DNA from 3 places in the Streptomyces sp. AHA2 genome. Region 3 is predicted to be linked to each of the others. Evidence: riboswitches for the same ligand, from Rfam matches in the RefSeq annotation. Region 3 holds a riboswitch; each other region holds the start of a gene.
What was found. Region 3 has a riboswitch for cobalamin ahead of Q5694_RS29455 (energy-coupling factor ABC transporter permease). Riboswitches for the same ligand answer to the same signal wherever they lie in the genome.

Region 1 (3,265 bases), on a different contig from region 3:
CGGTCACTCGATCGGCTGAAGCGGCTCGCGCGAGGGATCCGGTCGCCGGAGCGCGGGGACCCTGACAGCAGGGCGGAACGGCAACCCTTGTTTGTGGACACTCCCACGCCCCTCCCAGTTCATCTTCCGTTCACTCGGGTTACCTACGTTCGTCCAGCCAACGACCTCGAACGATTGCCTGGGTAAATGGAAAGCTTCTCGCTGATCCTCGCGATTGTGGTAGTAACCGCACTCGCGTTCGATTTCACGAACGGTTTCCACGACACCGCGAACGCGATGGCCACGACCATTTCCACGGGCGCCATGAAGCCCAAGGTCGCGGTGGCCATGTCCGCCGTCCTCAACCTGGTCGGCGCCTTCCTGTCCGTGGAAGTCGCCAACACGATCTCCAAAGGCCTCGTCGACGAGGCCGGCATCCGGCCCGAGGTCATCTTCGCCGCCCTGGTCGGCGCCATCCTCTGGAACCTGCTGACGTGGCTGGTCGGTCTGCCGTCCAGCTCCTCGCACGCCCTGATGGGCGGCCTGATCGGCGCCACGATCGCCTCGGCGGGCGCCGGCGCGGTGCACGGCGACGTGCTGGTCACCAAGGTGCTGATCCCGGCGATCGCCGCCCCCCTGGTCGCGGGCATCGCGGCGTTGCTCGCCACGCGGCTGACGTACTCCCTCGGCAAGAAGGCCGACGGCAAGGCCTCCGCCAAGGGCTACCGGGCCGGCCAGATCGCCTCCGCGGGCCTGGTCTCCCTGGCGCACGGCACCAACGACGCGCAGAAGACCATGGGCATCATCACCCTCGCCCTGGTCGCCGGCGGCACCCTCGCCCCGGACTCCGACCCGCCCATGTGGGTCATCCTCTCCGCGGGCGTCGCGATCGCCCTGGGCACCTACCTGGGCGGCTGGCGCATCATCCGCACGATGGGCAAGGGCCTGACCGACCTCCAGCCGCAGCAGGGCTTCGCCGCCCAGACCAGCGCGGCCACGGTCATCCTGGCCTCCTCGCACCTCGGCTTCTCCCTGTCCACCACCCACTCCGTCTCCGGCGCCGTGATGGGCGCGGGCCTCGGCCGCAAGGGCGGTGTGGTGCGCTGGTCGACGGCGACGCGGATGTTCGTCGCGTGGGGCCTGACGCTCCCGGCCGCGGCTCTGGTGGGCGCGCTCGCCGAGTACGTCACGGGCTTCGGCGACTGGGGCACCGCCGTGGTGGCCGTCTTCCTGGTCGTCTCCAGCGCGGCCATCTGGAAGATCTCCCGGCGTGAGGTCGTCGACCACACCAACGTCAACGACACCGACGAGGCGGAGCCGGCCGGCGTGGTGACCACGGCGATGGCCGCGGTGACGCCGCCGCCGGCGGGCCAGATCGCCGAGGAACCGGTCCCGGCGTTCCCCGCCCAGGCCACCTCCGAGCGGACCGCCTCCACGACCACCACGGTCTGATCCGGCCACCGGCAACAAGGAAGAGTCACCGATATGAAGATCGACTGGGCGGCCCTCGGTTCCGTCTTCGGCGTCAGCCTCGTGGTCACCGTGGCCCTGGTGGGCCTGTTCACCCTCGGCATCACCGGCCTGTCCCGCCAGGAGCGGGCGGCCGCCGAGGGCGGCTCCGCCGGCCTCGCCGTCACCGGCGCCTACGCCTGCTTCGCCGCGTGCGCGGCGGCCGTGGGCTACGGCATCTACCTGATCATGGCCTGACGGCACAACCGCGCGCGACCGCCGGGCGGCACGGGACGTGAGGTCCCGTGCCGCCCGGCACGCGTGTGACCGGCGGGATGTGGGGTTCTGCACACTCTCCCCGCGCAGGTCAACGGCAAGTTGACGGTTGTTCGCGGCCGTGGTGGACTGCCGGGGCCAATACGGCGGCAGGAGAGGAAGCCGGTGCGAGTCCGGCGCGGTCCCGCCACTGTCACCGGGGCGGACGCCCCGGAAGCCAGGAACTCTCACCGCCGGTCTCTTCGAACCAGGGCGTGGACACCCTGAGTGAGGACATATCGCCATGCGCGGCTGCCGACCGAGGCCCGACACCCCTTCTCCGACGTCCCCTTCGGCCGGCTGAGCCGATGGGTGCCGGTCGCGTCTTCGCGTACGGCGCCGCCGCCGGCCTGATCGGTGACCTGCTGCTCGGCGATCCCCGCCGGGGGCACCCGGTCGCCGCGTTCGGGCGGGCCGCGGGCGCCGTGGAACGGCTGCTGTGGCGGGACCACCGCGGGTGGGGCGCGCTGCACACCGCCGTGTGCGCCGGCGGAGCCGTCGCACTCGGGTCCGCCGCCGCGCGCAACGTACGGAGATCCGCCGTCGCCTCCACCGCCCTGACCGGCGCCGCCGTCTGGGCCGTGGTCGGGGGGACGTCGCTGGCGCGGGAGGCCGCGGCCGTCGGACAGGCCCTGGAGGCCGGGGACGTCGAGGCCGCCCGGGCCCGGCTGCCGCACCTGTGCGGACGGGACCCTCAGGCCCTCGACGCCGACGGCATCGCCCGGGCCGTGGTCGAGTCCGTCGCCGAGAACACCTCCGACGCGGTGGTGGGGGCCCTGGTCTGGGGAGCCGTCGGCGGGGTGCCGGGGCTGCTCGGGTTCCGGGCCGTCAACACCCTGGACGCCATGGTCGGGCACAAGTCGCCCCGTTACCGGCGCTACGGCTGGGCCTCGGCCCGGCTGGACGACCTCGCAGGGTGGCCGGGTGCCCGCCTGACCGCCGCGCTCGCCGCCCTGGCCGGACCCGATCCGCGCGGGGCCGTACGGGCCTGGCGCGCGGACGCGGGGCTGCATCCGAGCCCCAACGCCGGCCCCGTGGAGGCCTCGTTCGCCGGGGCGCTCGGGGTGCGGCTGGGCGGGACGCTCTCCTACGGCGGGCGGGTGGAGCACCGGCCCGTGCTGAACTCGGCGGGGCGTGCCGTCGTCACGGACGACGTGGAACGGGCCGTGCGGCTGTCGCGGCGGGTGACCTGGCTCGCGCTCGGGGTGTGCGCCGGTGCCCGGCTGCTGACCGGCGCGCGGCACTCCAAGAGGGGGAAGTGAACATGAGCGGTGGCCTTCTCGTGGCCGGCACCACCTCCGACGCCGGCAAGAGCGTCGTGACGGCGGGCATCTGCCGGTGGCTGGTACGCCAGGGCGTCAAGGTGGCGCCCTTCAAGGCGCAGAACATGTCGCTCAACTCCTTCGTGACGCGGGAGGGCGCGGAGATCGGGCGGGCCCAGGCCATGCAGGCGCAGGCCTGCCGGATCGAGCCCGCCGCGCTGATGAACCCGGTGCTCCTCAAGCCCGGCGGCGAGCAGAGC
Region 2 (3,265 bases), on a different contig from region 3:
CCTGGCCGTGGCCCTCACCGGCATCCTGGCGACGATGCCGTACATCGCGCTGCAGCTGGTCGGCATCCAGGCCGTGCTGGACGTGATGGGCGTCGGTGGCGGCGAGGACACCAACTGGTTCATCAAGGACCTGCCGCTGCTCATCGCGTTCGGCGTGCTGGCGGCGTACACCTATTCCTCGGGCCTGCGGGCGCCGGCGCTGATCGCGTTCGTGAAGGACACGCTGATCTACCTCGTGATCGCGGTGGCGATCATCTACATCCCGATCAAGCTGGGTGGCTTCGACGACATCTTCGCCAAGGCCGGCGACGCGTTCAGCCAGACCAACCCGGCCACCGGCGCGCCGCGCGGCGCGCTGACGCCGCCGGAGACGGGCCAGTGGACGTACGCCACGCTGGCGCTGGGCTCCGCCCTGGCGCTGTTCATGTACCCGCACTCCATCACGGCGACGCTGTCCTCCAAGAGCCGTGAGGTGATCCGCCGCAACACCACGATCCTGCCGCTGTACTCGCTGATGCTGGGCCTGCTGGCGCTGCTCGGCTTCATGGCCATCGCGGCCGGCATCAAGGTGCAGAACGGCCAGCTGGCGATCCCGCAGCTGTTCGAGACGATGTTCCCGGACTGGTTCGCCGGTGTGGCGTTCGCGGCCATCGGCATCGGCGCGCTCGTGCCCGCGGCCATCATGTCCATCGCGGCCGCGAACCTGTTCACCCGCAACATCTACAAGGACTTCATCAAGCCGGACGCCACCCCCGCGCAGGAGACCAAGGTCTCCAAGGTGGTCTCGCTGCTGGTGAAGGTGGGCGCGCTGGTCTTCGTCCTCACCATGGACAAGACGGTCGCCATCAACTTCCAGCTGCTGGGCGGCATCTGGATCCTGCAGACCTTCCCGGCCCTGGTCGGCGGCCTGTTCACACGCTGGTTCCACCGCTGGGCCCTGCTCGCGGGCTGGGCGGTCGGCATGATCTACGGCACGGCCGCCGCCTACGGTGTGGCCTCCCCGACGCAGAAGCACTTCGGCGGCTCGTCGAAGGAGATCCCCGGCATCGGCGAGATCGGCTACATCGGCCTGACGGCGTTCGTGCTGAACGTGATCGTGACAGTCGTCCTGACCTTCGTCCTCAAGGCCGTGAAGGCCCCCGACGGCGTCGACGAGACCAAGCCGGAGGACTACACGGCCGACGCGGGCGACCCCGGGGTCCAGGTGGAACTCCCGCCTGCGACCGCCGGTTCGTCGCACTGACCCGGGGCGCGGGGCCGCACCGACGTGCGGCCCCGCCGCGTGGACGCGACCAGCCGTGAACCACCCGCAGCGGGCCGCCGTGACCACTCGTCACGGCGGCCCGCCGTCATGGGGAACCGACGCTCCGGCACCACCGCGACACTACATCTGGGGGTGCCACCCGGACCCGGCACAAGATGTATGCTCGTGCTCGCTGTCGCCGCAGGGGAATCCGGTGCGAATCCGGAACTGTCCCGCAACGGTGTACCCATGCCCCTGTGTGCGCATGGGCGTCAGTCCGAGGACCTGCCGACAGTGCACCCGGCCGCCGGCCGGTGTGCCCTGACGTCCGGGCCTCGTGGAATGGGCCGGTGGACGCGCGACGCCGTGTGCGTCCGTGTGCTGCCCCCTGCCCTCGGCGAGGCCCCGTGCCGAGCGAGGGAGAGCCCCCACGTGACCATCGCGCCAGCGGATCCGGTCTCAGCCGCCGAACAGGAGCAGGACGGGCCCGGTGCCGCTCTGCTGCGGACCCTGAGCGAACTGACCGCCGACCTCCCCGACGCCGACCCCGGCCGGGTCGCGGCCGCCGCGCTGCGCGGCCGGTCCGCGCGGGCGGACGAGCGGGAGCTGCGGGACCTGGCGACGGAGGCCGCGGCCGGCCTCATCTCGGAGGACCCCGCCTACTCCCGGCTGGCCGCGCGCCTGCTGACCGTCGGCATCCGCGACGAGGCCGCCTCGCAGGGGGTCACCTCCTTCACCGGGTCCGTCGCCGCCGGGCACCGGGAAGGGCTCATCGCCGACCGCACCGCCGCGTTCGTCGAACTGCACGGGGACCGGCTCGACGCGCTGGTCGACACCGCCGCCGACGACCGCTTCGGCTACTTCGGCCTGCGCACGCTGCACAGCCGCTACCTGCTGCGGCACCCGATCACCCGCAAGGTGATCGAGACACCCCAGCACTTCCTGCTGCGCGTGGCGAGCGGCCTCGCCGAGGACGACACCGCACGGGCCGTGGACGAGGTCGCGGCGCTCTACCGGCTGATGAGCCGCCTCGACTACCTCCCCTCCTCCCCCACCCTGTTCAACTCCGGCACCCGGCATCCCCAGATGTCGTCCTGCTACCTGCTCGACTCCCCCCGGGACGAGCTGGACTCCATCTACGACCGCTACCACCAGGTCGCGCGCCTGTCCAAGCACGCCGGCGGCATCGGCCTCGCCTACTCCCGCATCCGCGCCCGCGGTTCGCTGATCCGCGGCACCAACGGCCACTCCAACGGCATCGTCCCGTTCCTGAAGACCCTCGACGCCTCGGTCGCCGCCGTGAACCAGGGCGGGCGCCGCAAGGGAGCCGCCGCGGTCTACCTGGAGACCTGGCACGCGGACATCGAGGAGTTCCTGGAGCTGCGGGACAACACCGGCGAGGACGCCCGGCGCACGCACAACCTGAATCTGGCGCACTGGATCCCGGACGAGTTCATGCGCCGCGTGAACGCCGACGCGCAGTGGTCGCTCTTCTCGCCCTCGGACGTACCGGAGCTGGTCGACCTGTGGGGCGAGGAGTTCGACGCCGCGTACCGCAGGGCGGAGGCGGCGGGGCTCGCCCGGAGGACCCTGCCCGCCCGCGAGCTGTACGGCCGCATGATGCGCACCCTGGCACAGACCGGCAACGGCTGGATGACCTTCAAGGACGCCGCCAACCGCACCGCCAACCAGACCGCCGAGCCGGGCCACGTCGTCCACTCGTCCAACCTCTGCACGGAGATCCTCGAGGTCACCAGCGACGGCGAGACGGCGGTCTGCAACCTCGGCTCGGTCAACCTCGGCGCGTTCGTGACCGGCGGGGACATCGACTGGGAGCGCCTGGACGAGACCGTCCGCACGGCCGTGACGTTCCTCGACCGGGTCGTCGACATCAACTTCTACCCCACCGAGCAGGCGGGCCGCTCCAACGCCCGCTGGCGCCCGGTCGGCCTCGGCGCGATGGGCCTGCAGGACGTCTTCTTCCGGCTGCGCCTGCCCTTCGACTCGCCCGAGGCGAAGGCC
Region 3 (3,265 bases):
CACCCCCACGTGGTGGGCGTGCTGGACTTCGGCGAGTTCGACAACCGGCTCTACCTGGTGATGGAACTGGTCGACGGCGACAGCCTCTCCCAGGTGCTCACGAAGTCGGGTCCGCTGCCGGCGGAGCGGGTCGCCGTCCTGGCCGCTCAGGCGTCGGCCGGGCTCGCCGCCGCGCACGCCCAGGGCATCGTCCACCGGGACGTCAAACCCGCCAACCTGCTGCTCGACGCCCGCGGCAACCTGAAGATCGGCGACTTCGGCATCGCGCGCTTCATGGACGACCCCGGCGCCGCGCTCACCGCCACCGGCCAGATCGTCGGCACCGGCATGTATCTCGCGCCCGAACGCGCCCTGGGCAAACCGGCGGGTACCGCCTCCGACATGTACTCGCTGGGCTGTGTGCTGTACCAGCTCCTCAGCGGCCGGCCGCCGTTCGAGGCGGACAGCGCCGTCGCCCTGCTGCACCAGCACCTCGACGCCGTTCCCGTGCCGCCGCGCGAGCTGGGGGTCGCCGGTCTGCCGCCGGCGTTCGAGAACTACCTGCTCGGCCTGCTCGCCAAGCAGCCCGAGGACCGGCCCACCGCGCAGCAGGCGGCCGAGTGGTTCGCGGGCGGTGCCTGGCGGGGGCTGCCCGAACCGCTGCCGGAGGTGTCGCCGCCCCCGCGACCGCAGCCCCGGCCCGCGTCCTCCGGTCAAGCCCCGTATCCGGGTGCGGAGACCAGCAGCCCGACCACCTACGCCCTGCCCGCCGCACCCGGGCCCCGCGGCGCGGCCCGCGCGGCGCAGGCAGGGCGTCCCGGGCGGGGCGGACGGCGGGGCGGCGGCGGGAGCGGGAACCGTCCGAAGGCCGTCGCGGCGGTCGCGGCCGCGGCGCTCTTCGTCGCCGCGATGCTCATCGGCATGCAGTGGTTCTCGCCGGACGACACCGCCACGGAGGGCACGGACCCGGGCCCCTCCCCCACCGCGAGCACCCCCGCCGCCGGGGCGACCCCCGGCCCGGCGTCCGGATCGCGGCCGGACTCCGGTCCGGCGGCTGCCACCACGCCGGCCACCGGGACGGTGGCCGACGTCACGCCGGCCGGCACCCCGCCCACCGACCAGCCCCCCACGCCGTCGGCTCCCGGCATGACTCCCGCGCAGGACACGGGTACCGAGGGGCCGGCGGAGGCGGAGCAGCCGGAGCAGGAGCAAGCGCCGGCCCCGCAGGGGGACGGCGAGGGCGAGGACGGCGGGGACGAGGGCGACGACTGACCCCACGGGATGCTCACCCGGCGGCGTCCCGGATGCGCCGGTGTGCGAGGGGGCGCCCCCTCGCGCGCCCCCGGTGCGGGTTGTGCTCGTCCTGATCCGGGCCTTATTGTCACCTGGCCTTGGTGAACGGGAAATCCGGTGTGATGCCGGTGCGGCCCTCGCCACTGTGAATCGGGAAGTCCGGCTCCGGCCCTCGCGGGCAGCCACTGGGTCCTCGTGACCCGGGAAGGCGGAGTCCGGGCGGTGGTACCCGTCAGCCAGGAGACCGGCCAAGGCGCGTCAACCATCCACGAGGTGCTGGAGAGGGTCTGCTGAGCCATGCACATAGCCGAGGGTTTCCTGCCTCCGGCGCACGCGGTCGCCTGGGGCGTCGCGTCGGCGCCGTTCGTCGTCCACGGGGTCCGGTCACTCACCCGTGAGGTGCGCGAGCACCCCGAGAGCACCCTGCTGCTCGGTGCCTCCGGTGCCTTCACGTTCGTCCTGTCCGCGCTGAAACTCCCCTCCGTCACGGGCAGTTGCTCCCACCCGACCGGCACGGGCCTGGGAGCCATCCTGTTCCGGCCGCCCGTCATGGCGGTGCTCGGCACCATCACCCTGCTCTTCCAGGCGCTGTTGCTCGCCCACGGCGGTCTGACCACGCTCGGGGCCAACGTCTTCTCCATGGCGATCGTCGGACCCTGGGCCGGGTACGCGGTGTACCGGCTGCTGCGGCGGTTCGAGGTGCCGTTGATGGTGACGGTGTTCTGCGGCGCGTTCGTCGCCGACCTGTCGACCTACTGCGTCACCAGCGTGCAGCTGGCACTCGCCTTCCCCGACCCGGGCAGCGGTTTCCTGGGCGCGCTCGGCAAGTTCGGCACCATCTTCGCCGTCACGCAGATTCCGCTCGCGGTGAGCGAGGGACTGCTGACCGTCCTCGTGATGCGGCTGCTGGTGCAGTCCAGCAAGGGCGAGCTGAACCGGCTGGGCGTGCTGCCGCCCCGCGAGCGGACGCGGACCGAGACCGAGGCGGTGGCCCGATGAGCCGGAACACGAAGATCAACCTGGTGCTGCTGCTCGCCGTCGCCGCGCTCGCGGTGCTGCCGCTCGCGCTCGGCCTCGGCGACCACAAGGAGGAGCCCTTCACAGGCGCCGACGCCGAGGCCGAGACGGCCATCACCGAGATCGAGCCGGACTACGAGCCGTGGTTCTCCCCGCTGTACGAACCGCCGTCCGGTGAGATCGAGTCGGCCCTGTTCGCCCTGCAGGCCGCGCTCGGCGCCGGAGTCCTCGCCTACTACTTCGGGCTGCGCCGGGGGCGCCGGCAGGGCGAGCAGCGGGCGCTGGAGCGGGAGGCGGCGGCCGTGCCCCCGGGTGTCGCCGGAGAGTCCGTCACCGCGAAGGACTGAGTCCGGGTGCTGCCGATCGACGCGGCGGCGCACAGCAGCCGCTGGCGCCGCCGACATCCCCTGGACAAGGCCGTGCTCGGGCTCGGCCTCACCGCACTGGCCGTCTGCCTGCCGCCCTGGCCGGGCGCGGCCCTGGTGCTCGCCACCGCCGTCGTGGTGCTGCTCGGTCCGGCCGGTGTGCCCGCACGGCGTCTGTGGCGGGCCTACCGGGTGCCGCTGGGCTTCTGCGCCACCGGCGCGCTGACCTTGCTGGTCCAGGTCGGCGGGCCGGGCGGGTTCGTCTCGCTCTCCGCCGACGGGCCGGCGCGGGCAGCGGAGTTGATGCTGCGCACCTCCGCGGCCTCGCTGGGCGTGCTGTTGTTCGCCTTCACCACGCCCATGTCCGATCTGCTGCCGCGGCTGGTGCGGGCCGGCGTCCCGGCGCCCGTCGTGGACGTGGCGCTGGTGACGTACCGGATGAGCTTCCTGCTGCTGGACTCCGTGCGCCGCGTCCGTCAGGCGCAGGCGGCGCGGCTCGGCCACACGGGCCGCCGCGCCGAGTGGCGTTCCCTGGCCGGCCTCGGCGCCACGGCGTTCGTGCGGGCCTTCGACCGGGCCTCCCGCCTCCAGGCCGGGCTGGCCGGGCGCGG

Region 1: it holds a riboswitch for cobalamin, as region 3 does, so the genes downstream of both, Q5694_RS28215 (cobalamin biosynthesis protein) here and Q5694_RS29455 (energy-coupling factor ABC transporter permease) in region 3, are expected to answer to the same signal.
Region 2: it holds a riboswitch for cobalamin, as region 3 does, so the genes downstream of both, Q5694_RS17685 (ribonucleoside-diphosphate reductase subunit alpha) here and Q5694_RS29455 (energy-coupling factor ABC transporter permease) in region 3, are expected to answer to the same signal.

What each region holds. Positions count from the first base shown of each region.
Region 1 is NZ_JAUQWJ010000019.1:45,039-48,303, forward strand. Features, by position in the region: gene Q5694_RS28205 (inorganic phosphate transporter) at 187-1,431, shown strand; gene Q5694_RS28210 (hypothetical protein) at 1,465-1,686, shown strand; cobalamin riboswitch at 1,813-1,950, shown strand; gene Q5694_RS28215 (cobalamin biosynthesis protein) at 2,052-3,005, shown strand; gene Q5694_RS28220 (cobyric acid synthase) at 3,008-3,265, shown strand, end outside.
Region 2 is NZ_JAUQWJ010000007.1:334,592-337,856, forward strand. Features, by position in the region: gene mctP (monocarboxylate uptake permease MctP) at 1-1,243, shown strand, start outside; cobalamin riboswitch at 1,424-1,550, shown strand; gene Q5694_RS17685 (ribonucleoside-diphosphate reductase subunit alpha) at 1,676-3,265, shown strand, end outside.
Region 3 is NZ_JAUQWJ010000021.1:63,542-66,806, forward strand. Features, by position in the region: gene Q5694_RS29450 (serine/threonine-protein kinase) at 1-1,251, shown strand, start outside; cobalamin riboswitch at 1,355-1,539, shown strand; gene Q5694_RS29455 (energy-coupling factor ABC transporter permease) at 1,570-2,271, shown strand; gene Q5694_RS29460 (energy-coupling factor ABC transporter substrate-binding protein) at 2,268-2,636, shown strand; gene cbiQ (cobalt ECF transporter T component CbiQ) at 2,643-3,265, shown strand, end outside.